2 linked regions of the Archangium primigenium genome follow. Each later gene encodes a partner of the first gene's protein in a complex. Links are inferred from orthologs where the notes say so. Each region holds a gene or a part of one and is shown on either strand. Other genes may lie near its edges. The genes, in order: holB and dnaN.

The links.
Region 2: the proteins of holB (region 1) and dnaN are in contact, whole or in part, in a cryo-EM structure (PDB 8GIZ), measured with the Escherichia coli proteins. The link is inferred for Archangium primigenium from one-to-one orthologs.

What each region holds. Positions count from the first base shown.
Region 1 is NZ_JADWYI010000001.1:4,000,021-4,008,291, forward strand. Bases 4,740-7,705 are described here. They hold holB (DNA polymerase III subunit delta'), read left to right. Parts: upstream 4,740-5,691; coding sequence 5,692-6,720; downstream 6,721-7,705. Other genes in these bases: I3V78_RS16655 (TIGR02757 family protein), read left to right, coding at 4,740-5,652; holA (DNA polymerase III subunit delta), read left to right, coding at 6,717-7,705. In the rest of the region: I3V78_RS16630 (MFS transporter), read left to right, coding at 1-1,147; I3V78_RS16635 (adenine phosphoribosyltransferase), read left to right, coding at 1,144-1,707; DNA polymerase/3'-5' exonuclease PolX, read right to left, coding at 1,711-3,453; I3V78_RS16645 (Rieske (2Fe-2S) protein), read left to right, coding at 3,634-3,951; I3V78_RS16650 (molybdenum cofactor synthesis domain-containing protein), read left to right, coding at 4,150-4,617; more of I3V78_RS16655, read left to right, coding at 4,717-4,739; more of holA, read left to right, coding at 7,706-8,036; I3V78_RS16670 (NRDE family protein), read right to left, coding at 8,176-8,271. UniProt on the Escherichia coli protein: Part of the beta sliding clamp loading complex, which hydrolyzes ATP to load the beta clamp onto primed DNA to form the DNA replication pre-initiation complex.
Region 2 is NZ_JADWYI010000001.1:362,810-371,016, reverse strand. What follows is about bases 3,291-6,192. They hold dnaN (DNA polymerase III subunit beta), read left to right. Parts: upstream 3,291-4,139; coding sequence 4,140-5,246; downstream 5,247-6,192. Other genes in these bases: I3V78_RS01570 (acyltransferase family protein), read left to right, coding at 5,264-6,192; I3V78_RS01580 (DUF4215 domain-containing protein), read left to right, coding at 3,291-3,943. In the rest of the region: I3V78_RS01590 (invasin domain 3-containing protein), read right to left, coding at 1-1,398; I3V78_RS01585 (DUF6748 domain-containing protein), read right to left, coding at 1,533-2,084; more of I3V78_RS01580, read left to right, coding at 2,264-3,290; more of I3V78_RS01570, read left to right, coding at 6,193-6,349; I3V78_RS01565 (sensor histidine kinase), read left to right, coding at 6,399-8,207. UniProt on the Escherichia coli protein: Confers DNA tethering and processivity to DNA polymerases and other proteins. Acts as a clamp, forming a ring around DNA (a reaction catalyzed by the clamp-loading complex) which diffuses in an ATP-independent manner freely and bidirectionally along dsDNA.

The sequences.
Region 1 (8,271 bases):
CATCTGGATCGTCTGGGAGCTGACGCACTCGTCGACCGCCACCGCGTTCGCGAGCATGTCCAGCCGCACGCCGCTGTGGCTGTTCAGTCTGCCCGCGGGCTCGCACGCGGATGCGACCCCGCCCCGGCGGACCATCATCCTCACCAACCTGCTGTGTGGCGCGCTGGCGCTGCTGGTGGCGGGCTTGTCCAACCTCGGGTGGATGAGCGTGCCGCTCTTGTGCATGTTCGCCTTCGCCATCTCCACGTGCCGCACCTTCGAGGCGCCGAGCTTCTATTCGCTCGTGCGCGGGCTGGCGCGGGAGGGCGCGGACACGCAGCAGCTCAACGGCATCGCGGACACGGCCAAGCGCGCCGCCCGGCTCACCGCGCCGCTGCTCGCCAACGCCATGCGCGGCCTGATGCCGGTCTTCAATCTCTACGCGCTCATCGGCGTCTTCTACGCGGGCATGGCCTTCGCGGGGCGCAAGCTGGAGGTGCGGGAGTTCCGCACCGAGCGCAAGCAGCGCAAGGGGCTGGTGGCGGACTTCAAGGACGCCATGGTCGTGGTGCGCCAGCAGCCCGCGCTCCAGTACATCATCGTGGCGGAGATCCTCTTCAACCTCGCCTACGGCGCCTGCTACTACGTGCTCCTGCCCCGCCTGACGCTCGACACCACGGGCGGCGGCACCGCCGGCCACGCCTCGGCCGTCACGGCGTATGGCATTGGCGGGCTGCTCGCGGGTTTCTTCTCCACGCGGCTCAAGATGGGGGAGAAGGCGCTCAACTACGCGACGGTCGCCTGGATTGGCATCGGGGCCTCGTTCGGCTTCATGTACTTCGCCACGACGCTGCCCATGGTCATCCTGCTCACGGCGCTGGCGGGCGCGTCCATGGCCATCCAGAACATCGCGCTCTGGAGCGCCATCCACGTCGCGTGTCCGCCCGAGCACTCGGGCCGGGTGTACTCCATCTGGCGGCTGGGCGCGGACATGGCGCTCACCGTGAGCACGCTCGTCGCGGGGGTCGTCGCCGATGCCTTCGGGCCCTCCCTGCCCATCGGCATCATCGGCATCTACGTCTTCTTCTCCATCCTGATCGCCCGCCGCTTCACCGTGGGCCGGCAACCCACGCCCTCGTCCACCCCGGTGGCCGGAGCCACGCCATGACCCAGACCTTCGCCGCGTCTCCTCCCCTCCATGATGTCTCCCTGCGGGAGGAGGTGAACGCCCGGCTCCGGGACGTGCCGGACTTCCCCAAGCCGGGCATCCTCTTCAAGGACATGACGCCCGTGCTCGCCGACCCGCGGCTGCTTGGCCGGGTGGTGGATGCCATGGCGGCGCCCTTCCAGGGCCAGCACATCACCCACGTGGTGGGCATCGAGGCCCGGGGCTTCCTGCTGGGCGCGCCGCTCGCCCTCAAGCTGCAGGCGGGCTTCGTCCCGGCGCGCAAGCCGGGCAAGCTGCCCGCGCGCACCCGCACCGAGCGCTACTCCCTGGAGTACGGCGAGGACGGGCTGCAGATGCACGAGGACGCGCTGGCCGCGGGCGCCCGGGTGCTCATCGTGGACGACCTGCTGGCCACGGGGGGCACGGCCGCCGCCGCCGGACGCCTGGTGGCGCAGCTCGGCGGCGAGCTGGTGGGCTACAGCTTCCTCATCGCGCTCGACTTCCTGCCGGGCCGCGAGCGGCTGGGGCGGGACAAGGTCCACGCCCTCCTGTCCTACTGAGGCTCAGCCCGCGCGCTGCTCGCGCAGGGCGGTGATGAAGCGCTCGGCGGGCAGGGTGTTGAGGACGTCGCCCTTGCGCGCCCAGCCCCGGCGCGCGGTGGCCACGGCGAAGGCCAGGTTGGCCAGATCCGTGGTCCGGTGCGCGTCACAGCTCACCACCAGCTTCACGCCGCGCTCGGTCGCCATGCGCACGTGCTCGGTCTTGAGGTCCAGACGCTCGGGCTTGCCGTTGACCTCCACCACCACGCCGCGCTCGGCCGCCTTGTCGAGCACCGCCTCCATGCGCAAGGGGTAGGGGTCCCGGCTCTGGATGAGGCGCCCGGTGGGGTGTCCGAGGATCTGCAGGTGGGGATTGTCGAAGGCCCGCAGCAGCCGGCGCGTCATCTGCTCCTCGTCCATGCTGTGGCGCACGTGGATGGAGCCGATGACCACCTCCAGCTGCTCGAGCACGCTGTCCGCGTAGTCGAGCGCGCCCGTCTCCAGGATGTCCACCTCGATGCCCTTGAGCAGCCGCAGGCCCTTCACGGTGTCGTTGACGCGGTCGATCTCGTCCCACTGCCGACGCAGGGCATCCACCGTGAGGCCGCCGGCATAGATGGACGCCTCGCTGTGCTCGGTGACGGTGAGGAACTTGAGCCCCAGCGCCTGGGCCGCGCGCGCCATCTCCTCGAGCGTGTTGCGGCCGTCCGACCAGGTGCTGTGCGCGTGCACCGCGCCCTGGATGTCCTCCCAGGCGACCAGGTCCTCCGGCAGCCGCCCCGCGAGCGCCGCCTCGATCTCCCCCGTGTCCTCGCGCAGCTCGGGGGGGATGTACTGCATGTCCAGCAGCCGGTAGAGCGCCGCTTCGTCGGGCACGCGCAGCTTGGTGCCGTCGGCGCGGTGCACGCCCCACTCGGAGATCTTCAGGCCGCGCTCCTGCGCCAGGCCCCGCAGGCGCACGTGGTGGGCGCGCGAGCCGGTGAAGTGGTGCAGCGCGGTGGCGAAGTCCTCGTCCGGCAACACGCGCAGGTCCACCTGCAGGTCCTTCTCGTGCAGCCGCACCGAGCACTTGCTCTCGCCCCGGCCGATGACACTCGCCACCTCCGGGGCCTGGCAGAACGCGTCGAACACCGCGCCCGGCTCGGCCGCCGAGGCGATGAGGTCCACGTCGCCCACCGTCTCCGCGCGCCGGCGCAGGCTGCCGCCCACGTTCGCGCGCACCACGCCGGGCATCGTCTGCACGGACGTGAGCAGGCGCTCGGCCACGGGGAGCACCTCCCCGAGCAGCCGCCGGGGCGTGGACGTGCGCCGGAACAGCTCGATGCCCGCGAGCAGCTTGGCCTCGCTCTTCTCACCGAAGCCGGCCACCTGCCGCACGCGGCCCTCGCGGCACGCCTTCTCCAGCGCGTCCACGCCGTCCACGCCCAACTGTCGGGCGAGCAGCACGGCCTTCTTCGGGCCCAGCTCCGGCACGCGCACCAGCTCCAGCACGCCCGCGGGCAGCTCGGCGCGCAGGTTGTCGTAGAAGGTCAGTCGCCCGGTGGACAAGAGCTCGGACACCTTGTCCGCGATGGCCTGACCGATGCCCGGCAGTTCCTGGAGACGGCCCTCGCGCAGCAGCGTCCCCAGGTCCTCGGCGAGGCCCGAGACGCGGTCGGCGGCGATGTCGTAGGCCCGACTGCGAAAAGGGTTCTCCCCCTTCATCTGGAGCAGGAGCGAGATGTCCCGGAGGACCTGGACCACGGTGGTTTTGTCAGGGGTCTTCACGTTGGGAAATGTAATGCCCTCGGGGAGGGGGTGCAGGCGAGCGGAAAGGTGACGACGGCTGGACGACACGGCGGGCGGGCGGGCGCAAAGCTCCCCGTCCCGCGCAAGACTTTCCCTGGCTCCCGCCGGGCGGGGTACAAGGGGGCGCGGGATTCCCGACTGCTACGAGAGACACACGCGATGAAGATCAAGCTCGGTCCGGCGGACTTCGCCGAAAAGGAGATGCGGGGCTACGAGGTGGGCAAGCGCAGCCTGTGCGTGGCCCGCATCAATGGCCGCTACAAGGGCCTGGATGACTCGTGCAACCACGCCGGGTGCCTGCTGTCCGGTGGCCGCATCGAGGGCAACCTGGTCGTCTGCCCGTGTCACGAGGTGGGCTTCGACATGGACTCGGGGAAGAACGAGACCTCGCCGGGCGTGTGTGACGATCAGCCCACCATGGCCGTCTCGGTCGAGGACGGGGATCTGCTCGTCGAACTGTCCGAGAAGGACCTGTAGGAGGACGGCATGGCACACGAAGGACACGACCACCGCCACGGGCACCACCACCACCCTCATGGCCACGAGCACGGGCATGACCATGGCCACGAGCATGGACATGACCACGCGCACGACCACGGGCATGGGCACCACCACCACCACCCCGAGCACACGCACGAGTCGCCCGCGGCGGCGGAGCACAAGGCGCACGCGCCGGTGCACGTGAGCACGTTCGTGGTGACGTGCTCGGACAGCCGGGACACGGCCCGGGACGAGAGCGGCCGCGTGTTGCGCGAGGTGCTGGAGTCCGAGGGGCACACGGTGAGCGGCTACAAGCTCATCCCGGACGAGCCGGACGCCATCCGCGCGACGCTGAACGAGGCGCGGGAGGCGGGGGCCCGGGCGGTCCTCTTCACCGGGGGCACGGGCATCGGCCGGCGCGACAGCACGGTGGAGACGCTGCGCGGCCTCTTCGAGAAGGAGCTGCCCGGCTTCGGCGAGCTGTTCCGGATGCTGTCGTACCAGGAGATCGGCAGCCCGGCGATGATGTCCCGCGCCACGGCGGGCACCTGGCAGGGGATGATCCTCTTCGCGCTGCCGGGCTCGCCCCAGGCGGTCCGGTTGGGCCTGCACAAGCTCATCCTCCCCGAGCTGGGCCACGCGGTGCGCGAGCTGACGCGCTAGGGCTCGCCTGGCTTGCTGGTCCGGGCGGTACGAGGGGACCTCCGAGGGATGAGACTTCGGCGGTCACGTGTTATCGGAAGTCCCCTCCCGTCCGACTCCATGGCCCCGCGAAAACCCACCCCCCCTGGCTTGAGCACGCGGGACGCCGCGCGCCTGTTGCCGTGCCTCACGTCCTTCCTGGCCTCCACGGACAGCCGGGCGCGCATCGCGTTCGATCCGCTGGAGTTCCCCCACCGCTACCGCGACCCCCGGGACATGGAGGTGAGCGCGCTCCTGGCGGCGGCCCTGGCCTATGGCCGCGCGGACCTGTTCCGGCCCAAGGTGGATGCGCTGCTGCGGCGCATGGGGCCCTCGCCGGCCGCCTTCGTGCGCGAGCTGGACGTGGCGGGGGCGCGCGCGCTGCTCGAGGGCTTCGTCTACCGCTTCAACGTGGGCACGGACGTGGCGGTGCTGCTGCTGGGCATGGGGCGGGCGCTGCGCGAGCACGGGAGTCTGGAGGCGCTCTTCGTCCGGGGACTGGAGGCGAGCGGCACGTGGCATGGCGCGCTGGCGGCCTTCACCACGGCGCTGCGGGACGTGCCCATGGCCCCGCTGCGCGCGGCGATGGGCCCGGAGCGTGGCCTGCAGCACCTGTTGCCCTCGCCCCTGGGGGCCGGGGCCGCCAAGCGGCTCAACCTCTTCCTGCGGTGGATGGTGCGCGGCCCGGACGGCGTGGACCTGGGCATCTGGACGCGCGTGCGGCCCTCGGCGCTGCTCATCCCCCTGGACACCCACATCGGGCGCATCTCCAAGCACCTGGGGCTCACCCGGCGCAACGACCTGAGCTGGCGCACCGCCGAGGAGGTGACGGCGTCGCTCCGGGCGCTCGACGCGGAGGATCCGGTGCGCTTCGACTTCGCCCTGTGTCACTACGGCATGAGTGGGGTGTGTCCCACCCGGCCCGTGGTGGACAACTGCGCCCGGTGTCTGCTGCTGCCCTCCTGTGGGACGGGACGCCGGACGGTGAAGGCGGGTGGGGCGCGCGCTACCCGCTGAGTGGTTGACGCCTGGGACGCGAGCGGGGATACACGCGCCATGACGTTGGCTTCGGTCGTCGGACAGCCGCGCGCCATCGACGCGCTCCAAGCGGCGCTTCGCAGCGGCGCGGTTCATCACGCCTACCTCTTCGCGGGCCCTCCGGGCGTGGGCAAGGAGCGCGCCGCCGTGGGGCTCGCCCAGGCACTCACCTGTCCGGAGAAGCCCAACGAGGGCTGCGGCACGTGCGCCAGCTGCATCCGCATCGGCAAGGGCTCCCATCCGGACGTCACCTGGCTCATGCCGGACGCCGAGCGCGTGGAGCGCGGGCTCGCGGGCCGCTCGGACTTCACCGGCACGCCCAGCCGCGACATCCGCGTGGAGCAGATCCGCGGCCTGCTGGAGCGCCTCGCCCTGCACGGGCTCGAGTCCAAGCGCAAGGTGGCCCTGGTGGTGGACGCACACCAGATGAACCCCCAGGCGCAGAACGCCTTCCTCAAGACGCTCGAGGAGCCGCCCGCGGACACCACGCTCGTGCTGCTCGCGTCCGCGCCGGACAAGATGCTGCCCACCATCCGCAGCCGGTGCAGCAAGGTGCAGTTCAACCCGCTGCCCGCGGACTTCGTGGCCGAGCGCCTGCGCACCGAGCGCAAGCTGGACGCCGAGACGGCGGCGCTCGCGGCGGTGATGGCGGGTGGCAGCCTCGGCCGGGCGCTGGCCCTGGACCTGGACGCGCTCGCGGCGCGCAAGGAGGTCATCGAGGGCTTCGAGGCGCTCACCCCCGGCAACGTGGGCGCGCTCCTGCGCTGGGCGGGCACCTTCGGCGAGTCGCGCGAGACGGCGGAGCAGGCGCTCGGCATCCTCTCCCTGTGGACCCGGGACGTGGCGCTGGCCAAGGCGGGCGGAGAGCGGCTCGCCAACCGGGACCTGGCCCCGCTCGCGCACGAGGTGGCGGCGCGCACCCACGAGGGCACGCTGCACCGTCGGCACGCGCTGATGGAGAAGGCCCGGGCGACGATCGTGGAGCGCAACGGCTCGGCCCGGCTGCAGCTCGAGCGGATGCTCATTGAACTGTTGGAGGGACGATGAGCGCGGACATCGAGGACGTGCTGGACGAGGCCCGGGCGGGCAAGACGGTCCACCCGCTCTACCTGCTGTGGGGCGAGGAGTACCTCGTGCGCCGGGGCGCGGACGATCTGGTGAAGGCGCTCCTGCCGGATGCCTCGGCGGGCCTGAACTTCGCCGTGCTGGACGCGGGCTCGCCGCGCGAGGTGGCGCAGGAGCTGGCCACGCTGCCGCTGTTCCCCGGGCGCAAGGTGGTGCTGGTGCGCGACCCGGAGTTCCTCGCGCCCAAGAAGGGCCGGGGCAACGCGCTGGGCAAGGCGCGCGAGGCGTGGACCGCGGGCAAGCGCAAGGAAGGCGCGCGGCGGCTGCTGGCCCTGGCGGCGCGGGCGGGGTGGGGCGCGGACAAGTTGGATCCGGATGCCCCGGGCGCCCCGTCCGTGGAGGAGTGGAAGGACGAGCTGAACGTGGAGCTGGCGGAGGCGGACCTGCTCTTCCTCAAGGAAGTGGCCGTCTTCTGCCGCGAGGAGCGCATCAGCTCCCCGGAAGGGGACGCGAGCGCCCTGCTGTCGCTCTACGAGAAGGGGCTGCCCCCGGGCCACACGCTGGTGCTCGCCGCCACGGACGTGGACGCGAAGAACCCGTTGGTGAAGCTCGCGCAGGACAAGGGCAAGTTCGTCGAGCGCAAGGTGGCCGCGCGCCACAAGGATCTGGAGATCGGTCCGCTCGCCGAGGAGTTCCTCTGGCCCTTCAAGAAGAAGCTGAGCAAGGCGGCCTCGGACCTGCTCAAGGAGCGCATCGGCGGCAACGTGCGGCTGCTCCAGTCGGAGCTGGAGAAGCTGGCCACGTACGTGGAGGGCGCCACCATCGAGTCCGCCGACGTGGCGCTGCTGGTGGCCCACACGCGCGAGGAGGAGTTCTTCGAGCTGTCCGAGGCCCTGCAGAACCGCAACTTCAAGGCGGCGCTGGACTACACCGTGGACGCCATGGGGCAGGGGGTGCACGGGTTGCAACTGCTCGGCGCGGTGGCCTCCGTGGTGCGCGGCATGCTGGAGAACCACGAGCGGCTGGAGCGCTTCGCCGGGGGCACGCTGCCGCGCTCCTTCAACGACTTCAAGGCGAAGGTCTTCCCCCGCGTGGAGGAGGAGGCCAAGGCGGCCAAGGGCAAGGCGCCGCACCCGTACGCGGCCTTCCTCGCCATGCAGGGCGCGGCCCGCTACAAGCGGCGCGAGCTGCTCGACTCGCTCGTGGCCTGCGCGGAGTCGGACCTGGCGCTCAAGTCCAGCGCGAGCGGCAAGCTCGTCATCGAGCGGCTGTTGTGGACCGTCTGCGGCAGCGCCTGAGGACGGAAGAAAAAAGGGTGCTGCCCGAGTGAGGACGCCGTTTTTTTGGGCGGACCCTTCCGGGCCCAGGCGGAGTCGAACCGCTCGCTTTTCAGGCGAGTACCAGAGCGTGTTCGGCATCCTCGGCCGGGCAGCGCTTTCAGGGACGCACGGGCGCGGAAATTCCTGACGGCGGGACTTTCAGCAGCCCGGTGACGTCCCGGAACGGGGCCTGACAGGAGGCCACGTCGGTCGC
Region 2 (8,207 bases), 3.6 Mb from region 1 along the record:
CGCCGCGTCCCAGCGGGCCTGGACGAGCGCTTCCCCGGCGCGCGTGTCGGCCACGTACTCCACGCGCGCCCGGCCGCCCTGGGTGCGCACGGTGGCGGGCACGGCGCCGAGCGGGGTGGACAGGGCGAGCTCCGTGCCGTCCGGCGCGAGCTGGCCCTCCGCGTCCCGGGCCGTCACCTGGAGCATGAGGCGCGTGTGGCCATCGGCGGGCAGCGTGTGCGCGGAGGCCTCGAACTGGAGGCGGGGCGGCACGCGCAGGGTGAGCCCGAGCGTGGCGGACGGGGTGCCCTCGAGCAGGGCGGTGAGCTGGACGCCGCCGCCGCCATGGGGGGCGCGGTAGCGGGCCAGGTAGGTACCATCCCCCCGGTCCTGGGGCGGAGACACCTGGCCGCGCGAGGCCTGCAGGCGCACGGCCTGTCCCGGCAGGGCCCGCCCGCGCTCGTCGCGCACGTGCACGGTGAGGTCCGTGCCCGAGTCCCCATCCGCCAGCACCTCGTGGGCGGAGGCCTCCAGGCGCAGCACGGGCCGCACGCCGGGCCGCAACTCCAGGCGCGCGGTGGCGGACACGCCGTCCCCGCTCGCCGTGAGCACGGCCTCGCCCGGGGTGGGGCGGGCAAAGGGCACGAAGGGGCCCACCTGGACGCCGGGGGCCACGGCCTGGGGCTCCCACGTACCGCCCGAGCGGGTGAAGACGGGCGGGGTGCGCGCGGGCGCGCCCTGGGCCTCCACGCCGAAGGCCCACACGCGCACGCCCCGCTGGCCCGAGGCCTCGACGCCGTCCGCCTCGGGCAGCAGCACCAGCGCGGCGCGCGAGGCCACGGGCAGGGGCCAGGGGCGCTCCTGGGTGGGCTCGCCGGGCACGGTGGACAGGAGCGTGGCGTGGGTGTGGCCGGGCACGAGCAGCACGGGCACCTCGGCCTGGCCGGTGGTGTCGGCGCGCACGGGGCCATGGAGGCGCTCGCCGATGCGCACCTCCACGCGGCTCAACGGCGGCAGGCCGGACAGGGGCAGCACCTGCTGACGCCGCGTCTCCAGCACCACGGTGGCGTGGGCGCCGGTGGACGGGGACACGGCGGCGCACAGGATCGGGGCGAGCGTGTCGGCCGGGGGCGCCACGTAGGGGGCCTGGAGGGTGTCCGGCGAGACGCGGGTGGGCGCGTGCACCTGGCCCGCGCTGCACGCCAGGCGGGTGTCGTCGGGCAGGCCCGTCAGGGTGAGGGTGGCGCGCCCATCCCGTCCGGCGAGCAACTGGCGCGGCGAGGCCTCCATGCGCGGCGAGGCCTGGCCCGTGCCCGGCGCGAACAGGCCGCCCAAGAGCGGGGCGCTGGCGACCAGCGCCCCGACGACGCGCCTCGCGCCTGCCTTGACGGGTGCTCGCGCGTGGGTGTGCCCCACCATCCGGATTCATCCCCCCCCTGCCCGGGTGAACGGGCGGGGGCAGGATACCGGCTCGCCCGCGCCGTGCGCTCCAGTGCCGCGGCGAGTGATGGCCGGGGGACGGCTCCGGAGCGGGAACTCCGGAGATTCAACAGTTACTTGCCCTCGAGCACCCGGTTGACGCTCAGGCGCGTGGCGGTGCCCGCCGGGCCGGCGTTGGGGACCTTGATGAGGGTGGCCTCCACCTTGAGGCCGCGGCTGCCGTCGTGGGTGGACTCCAGCATCCGGTCGCGCTGCGCGTCGGTGGCGCCGAGCGCGGCCAGGTCCAGGTCGGTGATGGGGATGCCCTCCTCGTCGGGCTTGTCCACGCGCCGGGCGATGAAGCTCGGGCAGGGCGCGGCCATGCAGCGCACGCCGCTGTCCTTGACGTAGTAGGTGGCCTTGCCCTCGGCGGCCATGCCTTCCCCGGCGGTGGCGGGCGTGCCCCCGGACTCCGCGCTCGGCATCTCCGGCGTCTGGCCGGGCGCGGTCTCCAGCTTCTCGCCGGGCGCGGCCTCCATCTTCTGGCCGGTGGCGGCGGGCGTGCCCCCGGACTCGGCGGCGGGCGCCGACGGGGTGTTGGCCGCGGGACGCGGGTTGGAACTGCACCCGGCGAGCAGGCCCAGGGCGAGGGAGGAGGCGAGAAGCAGGGGACGGGGAGACGGCATGGCGACGGACTCCGAGGCAAGACTCACTCCCAGTCTCGCCGCCTCCGGGGGTGGATGCCACTTCCCGTGTTCGCCCGGGTTTCACAGGAGGGAGTCTCACTGGACGGCGGCGCACGCTCCCAGCCACGGCCGGGCGGGAAGCGTTGACACGCCCCGCCCTCACTTCCAGCATCCGCCCCATGAAGAACCTGCCCCCCGGTGGATCTCGCTTCGCGGGCCTCGTGCTCGCCGCCTTCTTCGTGACGTTCGTGAGCGCCGGCTGTGGAGGCGATGCCTCGGCCCGGTGTGGGGACGGTGCCCGCCAGGCGGCGGAGGCGTGTGACGACGGCAACACGCTGGACGGCGATGGCTGTTCGGCCACCTGCGGCGCCATCGAGGAGGGCTGGGCGTGTGACACGCCGGGCCAGGCGTGCGCGCGCACCACGTGCGGCAACGGGACGCTGGAGAACACCGAGGCGTGTGACGACGGCAACACGGCCACCGGGGACGGGTGCGACACGCGGTGCTTCGTGGAGCGCGGCTGGACGTGCCTCGTGCCGGGCGGCCGGTGCCAGGCGGCGGCGTGCGGGGACCTCGTCATCGCCGGGGACGAGGAGTGCGAGGACGGCAACGCCGTGGCGGGCGACGGCTGCGGCGCCACGTGCCGCCTGGAGCCGGGCTTCAAGTGCTCGGAGGGCGTGGGCGTGGCGTGCGTGCGCACGGTGTGCGGCGACGGCATCGTCGAGGGCACCGAGGAGTGCGACGACGGCAACACGTCGCTCGGCGACGGCTGCTCGACCGCGTGCACGCGCGAGCCCCGGTGCGTGAACGGCACGTGCGAGAGCCGGTGTGGGGACGGCGTGCTCCTGTCCAACGACCCCTCGGAGGAGTGCGATGACGGCAACACGCGCGCCAACGACGGGTGCTCGCCCACGTGCAAGTTCGAGCCGGGCTTCGCGTGCCAGCCGGTGGAGGCCGCGGCGCCGGAGAAGGTCTCCATCCCGGTGGTGTACCGGGACTTCCGGGGCTACGACCTGCCGGCGGCCAATGGCCTGCCGCGGGGCCACATCGACTTCGAGAACAAGAACGGGGTGGAGCGCGGCATCTGCGGGCCGCTCTACGCGTCGTTGAGCGGGGACGGCAAGCCCGTGTACGCGAAGGAAGGCGTGGCGAGCAACACCACGCACGGCCGGGCGGCGTTCGACCAGTGGTACCGGGACACGCCGGACGTGAACAAGACGGTGGCGGGCACGCTGGAGTTCCTGCGCCAGGGCACCTCGCGCTCGTACGTGTTCGACAACAAGACGTTCTTCCCGCTCGACACCGCGGGGTGGGTGGCGCTGGGCCAGGAGCCCCTGCGCACCGCGGGCCAGCACAACTTCAGCTTCACGAGCGAGGCGCGCTACTGGTTCGAGTACAAGGGCAGCGAGGTGCTCAACTTCCTGGGGGATGACGACCTGTGGGTCTTCATCAACGGCCGGCTCGCGCTGGACATCGGCGGCGTGCACGGGGCGGAGGCGGGCACCATCACCCTGAAGGATCACGCCACGGGCCTGGGCCTGCGGGTGGGCGGCATCTACGAGGTGGTGGTGTTCCAGGCCGAGCGGCACACCTCGGCGTCCTCGTACACGCTGACGCTCACGGACTTCGTGGCGCGCCGCACCGAGTGCACGTCCCTGTGCGGCAACGGCACGCTGGACCCCGGCGAGCAGTGCGACGAGGGCGCCAACAACGGCCAGGGCGAGTGCTCGCGCACCTGCACCCGGGGCCCGCGCTGCGGCGACGGCATCGTGCAGCCCGAGGCGGGCGAGCAGTGCGACGACGGCAACCGGGTGGGCGGGGACGGCTGCGACGCCGTGTGCCGGGTGGAGATCAACTGAGGGCGCTGTCCCACATCCACCCATGGTGCTAAGTCCCTGAATTCGGACGGGTTGGGGGGTGGACAGGCTGTCGATTTGGAGTGACGTGGGACGTCACATGCGTTGACGGTTGGAGGGGGGCGGGCTACATCCGGGAGGACGGCGGTCTCCGGGCCGCCCCCCCTTTCCGACCCCCCGGCACTCCAAGGTCTCCGAGATGGAATTCCGCATCGCCGCCGATGAGCTGAAGAAGGCCCTCTACCGCGCCCAGGGCATCGTGGAGCGCAAGACGACGATGCCCATCCTGGCCAACGTGCTGCTCACCGCGCACAAGACGGGCGTGACGGTGACGGCGTTCGACCTGGAGATCGGCATCGTCTCCGAGCACGCCGCCGAGGTCATCAAGCCGGGCGCGGTGACGCTGAGCGCCAAGTACGTCTTCGACATCGTGCAGAACCTGCCGGACGCGCAGGTGACGCTCAAGAAGCTGGCCAACAACTACGTGGAGATCACGAGCGGCCCGGCGCACTTCAAGATCGTCGGCACGGCGCCCGAGGAGTACCCCAAGCTGCCGCGCGAGGAGAGCGCGCCGCTCGTGCAGGTGACGGGCAACACGCTCCTGGAGATGATCAAGAAGACGCAGTTCGCCATCTCCACGGACGAGACGCGCTACATCCTCAACGGCGTGTTCTTCGAGCCGCAGCCGGGCGGCAAGGTGCGCATGGTGGCCACGGACGGCCACCGCCTGTCGCTGGTGGAGCGCGAGCTGGCCGGGGACTTCAAGCTCAAGAGCGGCGTCATCATCCCGCGCAAGGGCCTCATGGAGCTCAAGCGCCTGCTCGACGAGGCGCCGGACGCCGAGTGCCACCTGGGGTTCGCGGAGAACTCGGCGCTGTTCAAGAAGACGGGCCTCACCATGGTGATGCGGCTCATCGACGGGCAGTTCCCCGAGTACCAGCGCGTCATCCCCAAGGAAGGGGACAAGGCGGTGCTGGTGCCCAAGACGCGCCTGCTCGAGGGCCTCAAGCGCATCGCGCTGCTCAGCGCGGACAAGAGCTACGCGGTGCGCATCGGGCTGGCGGAGAACCAGCTGCTCATCACGGCGAACAACCCGGACCTGGGCGAGGCCAAGGACGCGCTGGACATCGCGTACCGGGGCGCGGGCATCACCATCGGCTTCAACGCGCGCTACCTCATCGACGTGCTGGGCGTGACGGACACGGACGAGGTGGCGTTCGAGCTGGGCGACGAGCACAGCCCGGGCGTGCTGCACGCGCCGGGCGATCGCAGCTTCACGGCGGTCGTGATGCCCATGCGCGTCTGAGCCGCTGAGTGGGTGGAGTGACTTCCCAGCCAGCGCCCGTGGCCGCGTCGCGCGACCACGGGTTGGATCGTGCCCGGGCCGTGGCGGTCATCGCCATGGTGATGGGGCACACGTTGGACGCGGTGTTGAAGGACACGGCCCGTCAGACGACGGGCATGCTCGTGTACTGGTCCTTCCGCGCGGTGACGGCGCCCCTGTTCCTGTTCGTGGCGGGGTGGGCGTTCGCCACCACGGTGCGGCGCACGGGCCTGGGCGGCCCGCGGCTCTTGCGGCGCTACCTGCCGCGGGTGGGGCTCCTGCTCTTCTGGGGCTATCTCCTGCGCTGGCCGGGCTGGGGCCTGCCGGCCTTCTTCGCGGGAGACCCAAAGGTCTGGCGGCACTTCCTGGCCTTCGATGCGCTGCATGGCGTGGCGGGGGCGCTGCTGGTGGGCGCGCTCGTGCTGGCGGCGGTGCGTCCCCCGGCCGCGCGGCTGGCGGTGCTGGGCGGCCTGGCGCTGCTCGTTCCGTGGGTGTCGCCCTGGATGCGCGCGGCGGTCAACGGGGGCCCCCTGCCCCTGGCGCTGACGCAGGCCCTGGCGGGCATCACGTCCGCCTTCCCGCTGTTTCCCTGGTCCGCGTACTTCCTCATGGGCGGGGTGACGGGGCTGGCGCTGGGCGAGGTGAAGCGGGCCCCGCACTGGCTCGTGTTGTGCGCCGGGGGCACGGGCCTGCTCGCGCTGCTCACGCTGCGGGGCGAGGCCCCCGGGGCGGGGGACCTGCCGCTGGTGCTCTGGCGCCTGGGGCTCGTCGCCGTGGTGGCGGGGCTCGCCATGCGGCTGCCGGCGCGGCTGGATGGACTGCTCGGGCCGGTGGGCCGCGCCTCGCTCTGGGTGTACGTGGCGCACCTGCCGCTGGCCTATGGCTGGTCCACCCTGCCGGGCCTGGCCTCCCGGGTGGGCCGCACCCAGGACGCCCTGCCCGCGTTGGGCCTCGCGCTGGGCGTGCTGGCGATCTGCCTGGCCGTCACCCTTCCCCTCAAGAAGGCCTATGGCGCATGGCGCAAACGCGCGAAGGCGCCACCGGGGGTGTCCCATCCCCGGGATTCCCAGGACATGATAAAATGACTCGAAGGGTCGCGCGGCGGGGCCGCGGTGGAAAGGCCTTGAGAGTCTCATGAGGTCGTATCGAATCGCCGTGCTGCTCGGCGTGGCCCTGGCCGCGCTGGGGCCCGCCGCGAGCTGGGGCGCGGAGCCTCCGGGCCGGGTGAACTTCCGGAGCTATGGCGCGGAAGCGGGCATCCAGAACCAGGACATCACGTGGCTGACCCAGGACGCGGAGGGCTTCGTGTGGGCCTGCGCCGCGGACGGGGTGTACCGCTTCGACGGGGCGCGCTTCGACCGCTTCGGCAAGGAGTCCGGCCTGCCGTCGATGGCCGTGGCGGACGCGACGCTCGACGAGAAGGGCCGCCTGGTGCTGGTGACGCGCGCGGGCGTGGTGCGCTGGGACGGCGGACGCTTCGTGGCGCTGTCCATGGAGGGCGTGGGCGGGGGAGTGGGGACCCTGCGGGTGGACTCGCGCGGGCGCCGGTGGGTGGGCAGCGAGCAGGGCCTCTTCATGGAGGGGGCGGACGGACGGTTCGTCCCGGCGCCCGGCTGGCCCGGCGGCCCGGTGTACGGGATGTGGATGGACCCCTCGGACGCGCTCCAGATCATGGGGGACAAGCGCCTGTTGAGCCGGGAGCCCGAGGGGACGTGGACGGTGTACGACGTGCCGGGCACGCCCCACGCGGCCTCGTCGGCCCTGGCGCGGGACGGACAGGGGCGGTTGTGGGTGGGGGGCCTGGGGTGGCTGGCCATGCAGCCGTGGCCGGGCGCGGCGCTGGAGGACCGCACCGCGCTGCTCAAGGGCATGTCGGGGGCGGGCAACCGCCTGCGGGTGGGGCGCCGGGGGCAGTTGATGGTGCCCAACAACAACGGCCTCCTGGAGGTGGAGGGCGAGCGCGCGGGGCTGCGGCGGCTCGGCCTGCCCGAGCGCATCGCGCGCATGTGGGACGTGCTGGAGGACCGGCAGGACACGCTCTGGGTGGCGAGCATGGGCGTCAACCGGGCGCTGGGCCGGGGCCTGTGGACCGTGCATGACGTGAGCACGGGCCTGCCGGCGAGCATGACGTGGAGCTCGCTCCGGGACCGGGCGGGGACCCTGTGGGTGGGCACGGACAAGGGGCTGTCCCACGGCACGGCCACGAAGTGGGAGCCGGTGCCGGGGCTGGCCGACTACGCCATCAAGGCCCTGGTGGAGGCGGAGGACGGGAGCCTCTGGGTGGCGGGGACGCCGTCGGGGCTGCACCACTACACGCCGCGCACGGGGGCGCTGCGCACGTTCGGCGAGGAGTCCGGCTACTTCGCGCGCTACACCTTCAAGCTGCTGCGGGCGCGGGACGGGACGCTGTGGGCGGCCACCACCTCGGGGCTGCTGCACGGCGTGCCCAAGCCCGGGGGCACGTGGTCCTTCGCGCCCGCCATGCCGGACGCCGCGCGCTCGAGCGTGGTGGGGCTGGATGAGGACGCCCGGGGGCGCATCTGGACCACGGGCACGGGCCTGTTCGTGCGCGAGCCCGAGGGCTTCCGGCGCATGGGCAAGGAGCACGGGCTCCTGGACGATCACGTGCGCCACCTGATCGTGCGCCGGGACGGACGGCTGTGCGTGTCCTACCGCGAGCCCCTGGGCGTGAGTTGTTTCACCTACCAGGAGGGAGGCCAGCTCACCGGCATGTCGCACCTGAGCCGGAGCACGGGCCTGCACAACGACGTCATCTACCAGCTCGGCGAGGACGCGGCGGGGCGGCTGTGGGTGGGCACGGGGGCGGGGGTGATGTTGGTGGGCGACACGGGCCCGCTGGAGCACTTCGACTCGACGGATGGCGCGCCGGGGGACGACTTCAGCGGCAACGCCTTCATGGCGGAGCCGGATGGCACGGTGTGG